DNA from 3 places in the Mixta intestinalis genome. Region 1 is predicted to be linked to each of the others. Evidence: predicted binding sites of a transcription regulator. Region 1 holds the regulator's gene; each other region holds the start of a gene.

Region 1 (4,443 bases):
AATTATGCTGCGCTGAAGCTTATTCTGCTTCTTTATACTTCTCGGCGGTTTCTTTAATCAGCGTTTGCAGTTCGCCGCGCTGAAACATCTCAATGACGATATCACAACCGCCAACCAGCTCGCCGTCTACCCACAGCTGAGGGAAGGTCGGCCAGTTAGCATATTTCGGCAGCTCTGCGCGAATATCAGGATTTTGCAGGATATCCACATAGGCGAAGCGTTCGCCACAGGCAGAGAGAGCCTGAACCGTCTGAGCAGAAAAACCACAGCTTGGCAGCTTTGGCGAACCTTTCATGTACAGCAGGATCGGGTTTTCTGCGATCTGGCGCTGAATTTTTTCAACAGTACTCATAATTGCCTTCCTTAAATAGCTTGCTTCGTGTCAGATGATTGTAGCGACTGTAACGGGTCACTGAAAACGACATTTTCTGTAAGGTTAATACTGGCAGGGAAACCAATAAAAATTGCACAGAAAATCGACGCTGCTGTCACTTCGCTAAAATGGAAACTAATTAATAACTGGTAATAATTTCGTTGGGATAAGCGCCTGTTTCCGCTTATTTTTACATCTTAATGCAATTAAAGTTTAATCTACTGCAAAAGCTTTACCTTTTCAGAAAAAGTTAGATTAGAATTGGCCTTCAGGGGTCTGTCGTTACGACAGAAATATGTTTAACTTTGCGCGCTTATCGCGCCTTTATTGTAGCTACGCCATGCGTTTACTGATTGCGCTTTTTATGCTGGCCTTTGCTCAACTGTTTTTTAACGTTGCGCAGGCTTCTCCACAGGCACCGGTTAAGGCCAGCCAGCATAAAATTGATAAAAAGAGCGCCCGTGAAGATGAACGGCGCAAACGTCGCCCGGTAAAAACCACCAGCAAAAAATCCCGCCTGACGACGGCTGAAAAAAGCAAGCTGAATAAGAAAAGCAAGCCGGTGAAAAACGGCAGTGCCAGGCTGACAAAGGTAGGTCACCACGCGGCTACTGTCACCGCTGCCAAAAGCGGCAGCGCAAAAATGAGCAGTATCAAAACGGCTAAGTTGCGCTATGGACATCACCGTGGTGAACTGCATCATGATGAAGTTGAATTCACTGACGCGACCCACGGGCCGCTGGTATTGACCAGAGCGCACCGTGAGCGTTATCAACGGGCGCGTGAAACGGCAATGAATAAGCTGATGAATCAGCTGGGTAAACCTTACCTCTGGGGCGGTTCCTCGCCGCATACCGGCTTCGACTGTAGCGGTCTGGTCTGGTATGCCTATAAAGACGTGTTGAAATTTAAGATTCCCCGCACCGCCAATGAGATGTATCACCTGCGCGATGCTGCTCCGGTAAGCCGTGGGGCGCTGGAAAAAGGCGACCTGGTCTTTTTCCGCATTACTAACCGCGGCGCTGCCGATCACGTTGGTGTTTATCTCGGTAACGGGCGCTTTATTCAGTCACCGCGTACCGGTAAAGATATTCAGATTAGCCAGCTGAGCGATGATTACTGGCAGCGGCATTATGTTGGCGCACGCCGGGTGATGACGCCCAGAACCGTTCGCTAAGCAGTTGCGCAATAAAAAAAGCCTGTCTGATGACAGGCTTTTTTTATTACTGAGGCTTTTCCCTAATGCGTTGCAGCAGTGAGGCTGAACGCAAGAATCAACGACAGCGCTGCGGCGGCGGTACATAATGCCAGCTTCAAATCCGTGCTCAATCCGCCCTCCCTTATTAACCACAAAAAAAATGAGGGATTGATTTTCCCATACTCGTCGGTAAAAATCTCGTTTTCTTTGCGCCAGCTTGGTAGAATCCCCGCTTTGCGTTGCGCAACAGCGGTCAACTGCCGCTGTTAGTCCCTTTTTATAAAGACGTCCCGCCCGCCAGACGTACCTCAGCCAGCATAACGACAATCGCCAGGTACGCTGAATTACGCTATGGGGACGCAAACGTTTAACATCAGGCTTATCAACCTGTTATGATAGGCGCAGGAGTTATTTTTTAATGGCAACAATCAAAGATGTCGCGAAGCGTGCCGGCGTTTCTACCACGACGGTATCACACGTCATCAATAAGACCCGTTTTGTCGCGGAAGATACCCGTGAAGCAGTGTGGGCAGCAATCAAGGAACTACACTATTCACCAAGCGCGGTAGCGCGCAGCCTGAAAGTTAACCACACCAAGTCGATTGGCCTGCTGGCGACCTCCAGCGAAGCGCCCTATTTTGCTGAAATTATTGAGACCATAGAGACGCGCTGTTTCGCACAGGGCTATACCCTGATTTTGGGCAACGCCCATAACGATTTGCAAAAACAGCAGGCTTACCTGTCGATGATGGCGCAAAAGCGCGTGGATGGTTTGCTGGTTATGTGCTCTGAATACCCTGAAGCGCTGTTAAAAATGCTTGAGGAGAACCGCAACATTCCGATGGTAGTCATGGACTGGGGCGAATCACGCGGTGATTTTACCGATACCGTGCTGGATAACGCCTTTGAAGGCGGCTATATCGCCGGGCGCTATCTGATCGAGCGTGGCCATCGCGACATCGGCGTTATTCCCGGACAGATGGAGCGCAACACCGGCGGCGGACGACTGGCCGGGTTTATGAAGGCGATGAACGAAGCCAGCGTTACCGTACGCGATGAATGGATCGTACAGGGCGACTTCGAACCGGAATCGGGCTATCGCGCCATGCAGCAGATTCTGGCGCAAAAGCAGCGTCCCACCGCAGTATTCTGCGGCGGCGATATTATGGCGATGGGCGCCATTTGCGCAGCAGATGAGATGGGCCTGCGCGTACCGCAGGATATCTCGGTCATCGGCTACGATAACGTACGCAACGCCCGCTATTTCACGCCAGCGCTGACTACCGTGCATCAGCCAAAAGAGCAGCTGGGCGAGGCCGCCTTCGATATGCTGTTAGATCGTATCGTCAACAAACGCGAGGTATCGCACACCATTGAAGTGCATCCTACGCTGATCGAGCGTCGCTCGGTTATCGACGGTCCGTTCCGCGACTATCGCCGTTAATTGTTCCTGCTCAGGAGAGCACCTTCTCCTGAGCAACCTGCTCTTCCCGCAACCACTCCCGATTTAACGTCTCGGTATCCCCTAAATAATCCAGCAGCCAGCGCAGCGCGGGCGAGCCGCTTTGTTCTGCCCAGCTGACGCAGCAGTGGCTGTCTGGAAAAGGATCGGGCAGCGAGATCTCTTTTAGCAGGCCTGATGCCAACGGCGGCGCGGCAAAATGACCGGGCACCATACCGACACACAGCCCGGCGCGCAGACAATCAAAGGCGCTTTCCCAGTCGGGCACCACCAGCCGCCGCTGATTATCCAGCGTCCAGGTGGTACGGCGCGGTAAGGCACGCGAGGTATCTTCCAGTACCAGCGAAGGCCAGGGGCGAATATCATCCTCCTCCAGGCAACCTGATTTTTCCGCCAGCGGATGCCCGGCGCTGACCACACAGCGCCAGTTCAGCGCGCCCATATCCCGAAAGGCAAAGCGTCCGCCAACCGGAACGGCCTGGGTAGCGCCAATCGCCACATCCACGCGTCCATCCGCCAGCGCATCCCAGACGCCGTTAAAGACTTCCGTCGTAATAAGGAGTTCCATATCAGGAAAGTGTCGGTAAAAATCAAGCACCAGCTGGCGCGTACGCTGCGGCTTAACGATCCGATCGACAGCGATACTGAGCTGCCCGCGCCAGCCGTTAGCCACCTGCTGGCACTGCCGACGCGTGGCGAGCATTTTTTTGATAACAGATCGCCCTTCGCGAATAAAAAGCTCGCCCGCTTCCGTTAGCACCACATCGCGATGGCGTCGTTCAAACAGCGGTACTGCCAGCCATGACTCCAGCTGCCGTACCGTATAGCTGATAGCGGAAGGAACCCGATGTAATTCGCTGGCGGCGGCTGAAAAACTGCCGGTACGTGCTACGGCATCGATAACTTCAAGCGCATGTTCTGACCACATATTTTGCCTGCAAAAAATTTGACAGCATCCGGCAAATTTTAACGTTTCACATTAAAGAAAACATCCTTTAACCTCGCGCCGTCTGTTTACCTGCTAATGATGAGAAAAAAATGTCTGGTTCAAAAGGATTTATGCTCTACCTGGCGCTGCTCAGCACGCTTGGCTTCCTCGCCACTGATATGTATCTGCCCGCCTTCACCGCCATGCAGGACAGCTTTCATACTTCAGCGGGCATCATCAGCGCCAGCCTGACGGTATTCCTTGGCGGTTTCGCCTGCGCTCAGCTGGTGTGGGGACCGCTTTCCGATCGCTTCGGACGCAAGCCGGTTCTGCTGTTTGGTCTGGCGCTGTTCGCGCTGGGCTGTGCCGGTATGCTGTGGGCCAGCGAGACCTGGCAGATGCTGACCCTGCGTTTTATCCAGGCGGTAGGCGTCTGCTCCGCGACGGTAAGCTGGCAGGCGCTGGTGGTTGACCGCTATCGC
Region 2 (4,443 bases), 1.0 Mb from region 1:
GCGAAATAAACGTATTCAAACAGGCAGGGGTTGTTACGCGGATTCTCCGCGCACTGACGCGTATAGAGCTGCCCTTTCGTGGTGATATAAACCGCCTCGCCCGGCGCTACATCGCGCAGAAATTCAAAGCCGAGCGTATCCAGCGCCACGCTCTCCGAAGCCACCATATATTCGGTGCGTCCTTCTGAAAGCTCGCGCTTGCCCATCACCAGCGGACGGATGCCGTTCGGATCGCGGAAGGCGACCATGCCGTGGCCGATAATCATCGCCACGCAGGCGTATGCGCCACGTACCTGCTGATGTACCGCAGCAACCGCCGAGAAGATATCGTCCGCTTCCAGCGGGTGATGCTTACAGCGATCCAGTTCCTGGGCAAAGATATTCAGCAGGATTTCTGAGTCTGAGGTGGTATTGACATGGCGACGCCCGCTTTCAAACAGCTGCTTGCGCAGCTCGTGCGCGTTAGTCAGGTTGCCGTTGTGGGCCAGGGTGATACCGTACGGGGAGTTGACGTAAAAAGGCTGCGCTTCGGAAGCGCTGGAGCTACCGGCGGTCGGGTAACGCACGTGGCCGATGCCCATATTGCCCTGCAAACGCTGCATATGGCGAGCTTCAAACACATCGTTGACCAGCCCGTTCGCCTTACGCAGACGGAAACAGTTCAGCGCATCGATGGTACAAATGCCTGCGGCATCCTGCCCACGGTGCTGGAGCACCGTTAACGCGTCATAAATCGACTGGTTGACCGGCATGAAACCGGTGATACCGACAATACCGCACATGTTGTCATATCCTCATTGGCCGCACACCCGGCGCGATTACCGGGGTAAAAAACTCGACGTGCTTTGCAGATAGTCAAAGAACCATCTGATGATGTAACTGAACTCAGGGATCAGCTGAGACTGCTGCCAGTCCGGGCTTTTGGAAAAGCCGGTAAAGGTATCGAGGAAGAACAGCATCGCTGACACGATCAATACGCCACGCAGCGCCCCGAAGCAGACTCCCAGCACCCTGTCCGTGCCCGATAATCCGGTCTTTTCGACCAGCGAGCCAATCACATAGTTCACTATCGCTCCAACAATCAGCGTGGCGATAAACAGAACGGCGATGGCGATACCGTTGCGCACCAGCTGATCGTTAAAACCGGTGAACCAGACCGCAAGGTAGGGATAGTAATGACTGGCAACAAAGAATGCGCATCCCCAGGTGATAAGCGATAAAGCTTCCCGAACAAACCCACGGATCAGGCTGACAAGAGCGGAAAAACCAACAATCCCAATGATGACGTAATCTATCCAGACCATGAACTATTCCAGCGATGAGGCCCCTGCATCCAGTTCGGGGCGCATTCTAACAGAAAAAGAAAACGTTTGCGTAGCGTTTTCCCTGCGGCATAAAAATAAAAAAAGCGCGAAAAAAAGGCGGTGTGCGGCCGCCGTTTAATGCCCGATAACGATTGACTTTGCCGGGCATCGATACTGTAAGTTAAACGCCTTAACGCACGCTGTAGGGTTTAACTACCCCACTCAGCCCGGAGAGGTTTTTCAGCTCACCGATCGCCGCCTGCATTTTAGCTTTTGAGGCATCCGGGCCAACGTAAATCCGGGTAATCTGCCCCTGTACCGGCGTGGCGGGCACGGTAAAGGCGCGATAGCCGGAAAGACGCAGCTGCGCCACAATCTCATTAACCTTACTGGCGTTTTTCAACGCGCCGAGCTGTACTACGTAAGCCTGACCCGCAGGTGCGGCAGATTCCGCCGGTTTCGGCTTCGGCTGCTCGACCGGTTTGGGTTTCGGTTGTTCGACTGGCTTCGGCTTCGGCGTCTCTACCGGCTTCGGTTTTGGCGGCTCGACGCGCGGTTTAGCGGAAACTACCGGCGGCGGTGAAACAACTGACGGTGCGCTGTTCTGCTGCGGCACGGTAGATCCGCTGTCCGCCGACTGCGGCGGACGGTTGCTGTTGCCGCCAATCGCCGCGCCAGCCCCTTCCGGCGGCTGGGTCGGCAGCGCCTGGGTTACCGGCGGCACCATGTCGCTGTCCTGCTGATCGTCCGGCTTCGGCACCAGCGGAATCGCTGCGAACTCCTCTTTATAGTGCTTTTTTTTACCGTCAAGCAGGCCTGGCAGAACGATGACGCCAACGGCGACCAGGATGATCGTACCGACCAGGCGGTTCTGAAACTTACTTGCCACTGCCCTTCTCCATATCTATCGCTTCCATGACCTGTGCTACCGTGTGAAAGGATCCACATACCAGCACGATATCCTGTTCAGCAGCCTGCTGCATTGCTGCCTGCCAAGCTTCGGCTACGGAGCCAAAGGCGGCAGCCCGGTCGGTTGCCAGCGTGGTCAGCAGCTGTTCAGCGCTGGCCCCACGCGGCCCTTCCAGCGGCGCGACATACCAGTAATCAACCTGCGGCGCAAGATTTGCAAGCGTACCGGCAATATCTTTATCGTGCAGCATTCCCACTACCGCGCGCACCACGCCCTGTTTTGGCAACTGCGCCAGCCGCGAAGCAAGATAGCTGGCGGCATGCGGATTATGCGCCACGTCCAGAATCACCTGCGGTGACTGTGCGACGGTCTGAAAACGTCCCGGTAAAATCGCCTTATCGAGGTGCTGGCGAATTATCGCCTCGCTGACCTTCAGCCCGGAGACGCTGAGTGCAGCCAGCGCGGTCGCCGCGTTAGGCAGCGGCACCTGCGGCAGCGGCAAATTCTCCAGCGTGAGGCAACCATCGCTGAAACGCCAGCCGTTCTCCTGTTGCTGCCAGCGCCAGTCGCGCCCCAGCTGCCACAGCCGGGCACCTTTTTCTTGTGCCACGTCGGCAATGGTATGCGGCATATCCGGCTCGCCAACTACCGCTGGCTTCGCCGCCCGAAAGACGCCCGCTTTTTCCCGCCCGATACTTTCCCGATCCGGCCCCAGCCAGTCGGTATGATCCAGCGCGATACTGGTTATTACCGCCACGTCCGCATCGACAATATTGGTGGCGTCAAGACGCCCGCCCAGCCCAACTTCAAGGATCACCACATCCAGCGCCGCCTGTTTGAACAGCTGCAACGCCGACAGCGTGCTGTATTCAAAGTAGGTCAGCGAGGTGTTGCCGCGTCCCGCTTCAATCGCGGCAAAGCTGGCGGTATGCGCCGCCTCCGGCAATTCTTCGCCTTGTATCCGTACCCGTTCGGTATAGCGCAGCAGATGCGGCGAACTGTAAACGCCAACGCGATAGCCTGCGGCCATCAGCAACGTTTCCAGCGTACGGCAGGTGGTGCCCTTGCCGTTAGTACCGGCCACGGTAAACACAAAGGGAGCGGGTTTTAACAGATCGAGCGTGCGGGCAACGCGTTCGACACGCGTCAGTCCCAAATCGATAGCCTGCGTGTGCAGACGCTCAAGATAATAAAGCCACGCGGCCAGAGGCGACGTGGCTTGAGGAAGTTGAGGATTTTCCATGGGTCCCGTTCACAAGGTTACGGTTCACTGGAGAAAGGCGCCGCATACGACGCCCTCCCATCATCTGTCAGGCCTCTTGGCTCTCCGCTTCCGTCGGCGAAGGACGATCTTCGCTGTCCTGCAGCGGCGCGGGCAGATTTTGCATTTTCGCCAGCAGGCTCGCCAGTTTAAAGCGCATTTCCGGGCGACGGATAATCATATCGATCGCACCCTTTTCAATCAGAAATTCGCTGCGCTGGAAGCCCGGCGGCAGCTTTTCGCGCACGGTCTGCTCGATAACGCGTGGGCCGGCAAAGCCGATCAGCGCTTTCGGTTCCGCCACGTTCAGATCGCCCAGCATCGCGAAGCTGGCGGAGACGCCGCCCATGGTCGGATCGGTCAACACTGAAATATAGGGCAGACCACGCTCGCGCATTTTCGCCAGCGCGGCGCTGGTTTTCGCCATCTGCATCAGCGACATCAGCGCTTCCTGCATACGGGCACCGCCACTGGCGGAGAAACAGATCAGCGGGCAGTTATCTTCCAGCGCCTGCTCTACGGCACGCACGAAGCGCGCGCCCACTACCGAGCCCATGGAGCCGCCCATAAAGGCGAATTCAAACGCGGCGGCAACCACCGGCATGCTGTGCAGCGTGCCTTTCATTACTACCAGCGCATCTTTTTCTTCCGTCTCTTTCTGCGCCGCAGCCAGACGATCTTTGTACTTTTTCGAGTCGCGGAACTTGAGGACGTCTTTCGGCTCCAGCTCGCTGCCCAGCTCAACCAGCGTGCCCTGATCTAACAGGCTGTGCAGACGCTCGCGCGCGTGCATACGCATGTGGTGGTCGCATTTAGGACAAACTTCCAGGTTGCGTTCCAGCTCGGCACGGTAAAGTACCTGTCCGCAGCTGTCGCATTTCGTCCACACCCCTTCAGGGATATTTGCTCTGCGCGACGGGGTAATTGTGCTCTTATTGAGAATTCGTTCAATCCAGCTCATTGATGAC
Region 3 (4,443 bases), 460 kb from region 1:
CGCCAGCGCTACCGCCCATCGCATACAGCCGCTGCGGATCGCCATAGCCCTGCTGCACCAGCGCATCCGTTACATCCAAAAAGTCGTTGAAGGTGTTCATCTTATTCAGCAGACGCCCATCGTCATACCACTGCTGGCCCAGTTCGCCACCGCCGCGCACGTGCACTAAGGCATAGATAAACCCCCGATCCAACAGGCTGAGACGGCTGGAGCTGAAATCCGCATCCATAATCGAACCGTAGGAGCCATATCCGTAAACCAGCATCGGATTTTTTCCCGGCTGATGATGCTGACGGTGATAAACCAGCGAAACAGGCACTTCCACCCCATCACGCACCTTGATCCACAGATGTTCACTTTTGTAGTGAGCGGAGTCGAAGCCCGCAATCTGTGTCTGCTTCAGGACGCGCCGTTCGCCGGTATCCATATCCAGTTCGAACAGCGTGGTAGGCGTGGTCATCGATGAATAGCCGTAACGTAATTTACTGGTCTCCGGCGAAGCGTTAAAGGCCAGCCAGGTGACATAAGCAGGATCGTCAAAGGCGATACCGAAGGTTTCTCCGGTGCGCCAGCAGATCTGCCGCAGGCTGGAGAGGCCGCGCTGCCGTTCCTCCACGACCAACCAGTCGCGAAACAGCTGAAAATCCTCCACAACCACATGCTCACGTGGCGCAATGATGGTTTCCCAGCGCGCTTCATCAAGATAGCTGGTGCGGTAAAGACCAAAGTTTTTGCCTTCACGGTTAGATCGCAGCCAGAAACGGTAGTCGTAATGATCGAGCGTATATTCATGCCCTTTCCGGCGCGGTACAAAAACACGCGGGCGCGCATCGGCATATTCCGCATCCAGCAGATGAATCTCCGTAGTGGTTGTGCTGTGCAGCGCAATCAGCACGAAATGTTCCGAGGTGGTTTTATGTACGCTGAGGTAAAAGGTATCGTCCGTCTCCTCATACACCAGCTCGTCCTTTTGCTGTGGCTCGCCAACGTTATGTCGCCATACCTGATAAGGCAGTAGCGTCTGTTTATCTTTACGCACGTAATAAAGCGTTTTGGAATCGTTAACCCAGGCGAAGCTGGGCGAAACATTTTCCAGCACCTCCGGATACCAGTTGCCGGTTTCCAGGTTACGGAAGCGAATACCGTACTGACGGCGCGAAAGAAAATCCTCCGCCAGCGCCATAATGCGGTTATCCGGGCTGACCTCCAGCGCCCCCATGGTATAAAACTCACTGTGCGCCGCACGTTTATTGGCATCCAGCAGCACTTCCCACTCGTCAGGCGTGGTGGTATCTGCGGGCTGGCGCAGGTAGCTGGCATACTCGTTACCGGCCTCATAGCGGCTTTGATAGCGATAGCCATTTTTTACATAGGGCACCGAATAATCCTGTTGCGGTATGCGCCCTACCATCTCCTTCAGCAAACGATCCTGTAGCGCTTTCTGCGACAGCATAACCTTATGACCATAATTATTTTCCGCATGCAGATAATCCAGTACATCCGGATCTTCGCGCTGGTCGTCGCGCAGCCAGTAATAATTATCGACGCGGGTATCGCCGTGCAGCGTCATTTCATGGGCAATTTTTTTTGCTTTCGGTGGCATCATAGCGATTACTGTTTCCAGACAAACATCTATTAAGGTTGGCAGTTAAGGCCATGCTTGCCAAGCGAGGAACGGTAAAAAACGGTCGGCAGCCTGTCTCCAGGCTGCGGCAAACCTTGCGCGAGGCCGATCAGGTAGGGAGCTGCTGTTTTTCCTGGCGGATATCTTTTTCAATATCTTCGCGCACGTCAGCAGGAATTTTCAGTACATCGCCCAGCTCTTTAAGATAGCTGCGCTCCATAAAATGATCGATATCGATAACCGCGCAGCTGAGGAAGTAGAGCTCCAGCGCCTCTTCCTCGTTTTTTACCTCCTGCGCCAGCCAGTGAGGATCGAGCGGGCGATCGATAGCCTGCTGAATCAGCGCTTCAGCCTGCTCGCCATAGCCCGCCTGATGAATATTTTGCCTGATCGCCTGTAGCTCTTCTCCATCCATATGACCATCGCTTTTAGCGGCAAACACCAGCGCGGTAATTAAGCGCTCGGCCCGCCGATCGACCGGCGTCGCCTGCTGACCAAACTGGGGATCGTTCTGATGCGTTTCGCGTACGCGCTGCTTATATTTATCCCACAGCAACACGCCCGCTGCGGCGCTGCCGCCGATAATCAGGGCATTTTTGCCATATTTACCCAGCAGATTACGGGAGGACTTACTGGAGATCAGGATACCCGCCAGGCCACCCAGCGCACCGGGCGCCAGCATTTTATTTAGCGCCTCGCTGCCACCCTGCGCCTTTGCGCCCGCGTTGCCAATTGCCGTATTACCTAACATCTGTTGTAGTTGTTGCAGCCAGTTGCCCATAGGTTCTCCTTTTATCGCCTGCTTTTCAGGTTAGTGCACCGGAAGTCAAGAAGCGTAAGCGGGAGCAAACAGAAGAAAACGCCGCGCAGCAGGTGGCGCAACGTCAGACTGGAGAGCGTGGCCTTTATGACAACAGGCTATGGCTCGTTCCTGTTAAGGCAACGCCCGGCGCACGGGCAGCGCGCCGGAGGCAATAGTGTAAGACGCAGCCCGCCATATCTGTAGCGCGGGCGATATGCCCTGCTCAGCCGCCTGATTCATCAAGTGTGGCTGAAAATCACCGGGCTGCAACATCAATCAGGCCGCTTTAACCGCGCGTACCTTTTTCTGGCTCTCTTCATCCGCAGCGGCAACCTTCGGCGCTTTCCCGGCTGGCTGCGCTTCCGGCAGCTTGCTGGTACGCAGGATGTGCTGAACTGCCTCTTTCTGCTCGGCGAGGAACAGACCCAGATTTTCCAGCTGCGCCTCTTCCAGCGACAGCTCGCTCTGCAACAGCCAGTCAGTAAAGGCCTCAGCCATATCGAGCATTTTGTCGTACGCATCGGCTTCTTTTTTGCTGGCAAATGTCATTTTTTCTTCACCTTTTCTGACCACTACAAATTTGGTTTCAACAGCCATGACTCACCTCGGTTACTGTATTTTTATACAGTATATCAGGCAGGATTTTGAGATCAAGTTTTCCCATCAGGCTGGCAGCGCAAACGTTTTCGTATATACTGCGGCGCGATCTGTTTTTCTCACTTTTCAGGTAGGAACTATGACGACACTGGGAACCGCGCTGCGTCCGGGCGCGACGCGCGTAATGCTGCTGGGATCTGGCGAACTGGGTAAAGAGGTAGCGATTGAATGTCAGCGGCTGGGCGTGGAGGTCATTGCCGTCGATCGCTATGCCGATGCGCCAGCGATGCACATCGCTCATCGCAGTCACGTAATCAATATGCTCGACGGCGAAGCGCTGAAGAAGGTCATTGCGCAGGAGCGCCCTGATTATGTGGTGCCGGAAATCGAAGCGATCGCTACCGATACGCTGATTGAGCTGGAGCAGCAGGGTCAACGCGTGGTGCCCAATGCCCGCGCAGCGTTGCTGACCATGAATCGCGAAGGTATTCGTCGTCTTGCCGCCGAAACCCTGGCGCTGCCTACCTCACGCTACCGCTTCGCCGCCAGCCAGGCTGAGTTTAACGCAGCGGTGGAAGAGATCGGCTTTCCCTGTATCGTGAAGCCGGTAATGAGTTCATCCGGCAAAGGACAGCGTTTTATCCGCGAGAGAGCACAGCTGGCACAGGCGTGGGATTATGCGCAGCAGGGTGGACGCGCTGGTGCAGGCAAAGTGATTGTCGAAGGCGTGGTTAATTTTGATTTTGAGATCACTCTGCTTACCGTTAACGCTGTCGATGGCATCCATTTCTGTGCGCCGATTGGCCATCGTCAGGAGGATGGTGATTACCGTGAATCCTGGCAGCCGCAGCAGATGAGTGACCTGGCACTACAGCGTGCGCAGGCCATCGCAGAAAAAGTCGTGAAGGCGCTGGGCGGCTATGGTCTGTTTGGCGTGGAACTGTTTGTACGCGGCGATGAGGTAATCTTCAGTGAAGTATCGCCACGCCCGCACGATACCGGCCTGGTCACACTGGTTTCACAAGATCTCTCTGAGTTTGCGCTGCACGTGCGTGCTTTCCTTGGCCTGCCGGTAGGCGCGATACGTCAGTATGGCCCTGCGGCTTCTGCCGTGATCCTGCCAGAGCTGGAAAGCCGCGACGTCAGCTACGATAACGTGGCGCAGGCACTTGGTGCCGGGCTACAGCTGCGGCTTTTTGCAAAACCGGAAATCGCGGGAAAACGTCGTATGGGCGTGGCGCTGGCGACAGCGGAAACGATTGAAGACGCGGTGACGCGGGCAGTCGCGGCGGCGGGCGCGGTAAAGGTACGCGGCTGAGGTTTACGGCTCTCCCGCAGCGGGAGAGCCAGATACCACTTAGCGTGCGCCAGCCACCGCTTCGCGCGCCAGGTCGGTAATGCGCTGATAATCGCCCGCTTC

What was found. Region 1 encodes PurR, which represses purine synthesis genes. Its sites were predicted from a motif close to CANGCAAACGTTTGCNTG; they were not measured.
Region 2: cvpA (colicin V production protein) is a predicted target of PurR. The motif match lies at 1,360-1,377, and genes of this name have one in related genera.
Region 3: purT (formate-dependent phosphoribosylglycinamide formyltransferase) is a predicted target of PurR. The motif match lies at 3,100-3,117, and genes of this name have one in related genera.

What each region holds. Positions count from the first base shown of each region.
Region 1 is NZ_CP028271.1:1,248,897-1,253,339, reverse strand. Features, by position in the region: gene C7M51_RS05925 (Grx4 family monothiol glutaredoxin) at 20-355, opposite strand; gene C7M51_RS05920 (C40 family peptidase) at 714-1,550, shown strand; gene cydH (cytochrome bd-I oxidase subunit CydH) at 1,613-1,690, opposite strand; gene purR (HTH-type transcriptional repressor PurR) at 1,990-3,015, shown strand; gene punR (DNA-binding transcriptional activator PunR) at 3,026-3,961, opposite strand; gene punC (purine nucleoside transporter PunC) at 4,072-4,443, shown strand, end outside.
Region 2 is NZ_CP028271.1:2,281,176-2,285,618, forward strand. Features, by position in the region: gene purF (amidophosphoribosyltransferase) at 1-782, opposite strand, end outside; gene cvpA (colicin V production protein) at 819-1,304, opposite strand; gene dedD (cell division protein DedD) at 1,495-2,193, opposite strand; gene folC (bifunctional tetrahydrofolate synthase/dihydrofolate synthase) at 2,183-3,457, opposite strand; gene accD (acetyl-CoA carboxylase, carboxyltransferase subunit beta) at 3,525-4,436, opposite strand.
Region 3 is NZ_CP028271.1:1,705,853-1,710,295, forward strand. Features, by position in the region: gene C7M51_RS08115 (prolyl oligopeptidase family serine peptidase) at 1-1,606, opposite strand, end outside; gene C7M51_RS08120 (tellurite resistance TerB family protein) at 1,734-2,405, opposite strand; gene C7M51_RS08125 (YebG family protein) at 2,703-3,023, opposite strand; gene purT (formate-dependent phosphoribosylglycinamide formyltransferase) at 3,163-4,341, shown strand; gene C7M51_RS08135 (bifunctional 4-hydroxy-2-oxoglutarate aldolase/2-dehydro-3-deoxy-phosphogluconate aldolase) at 4,381-4,443, opposite strand, start outside.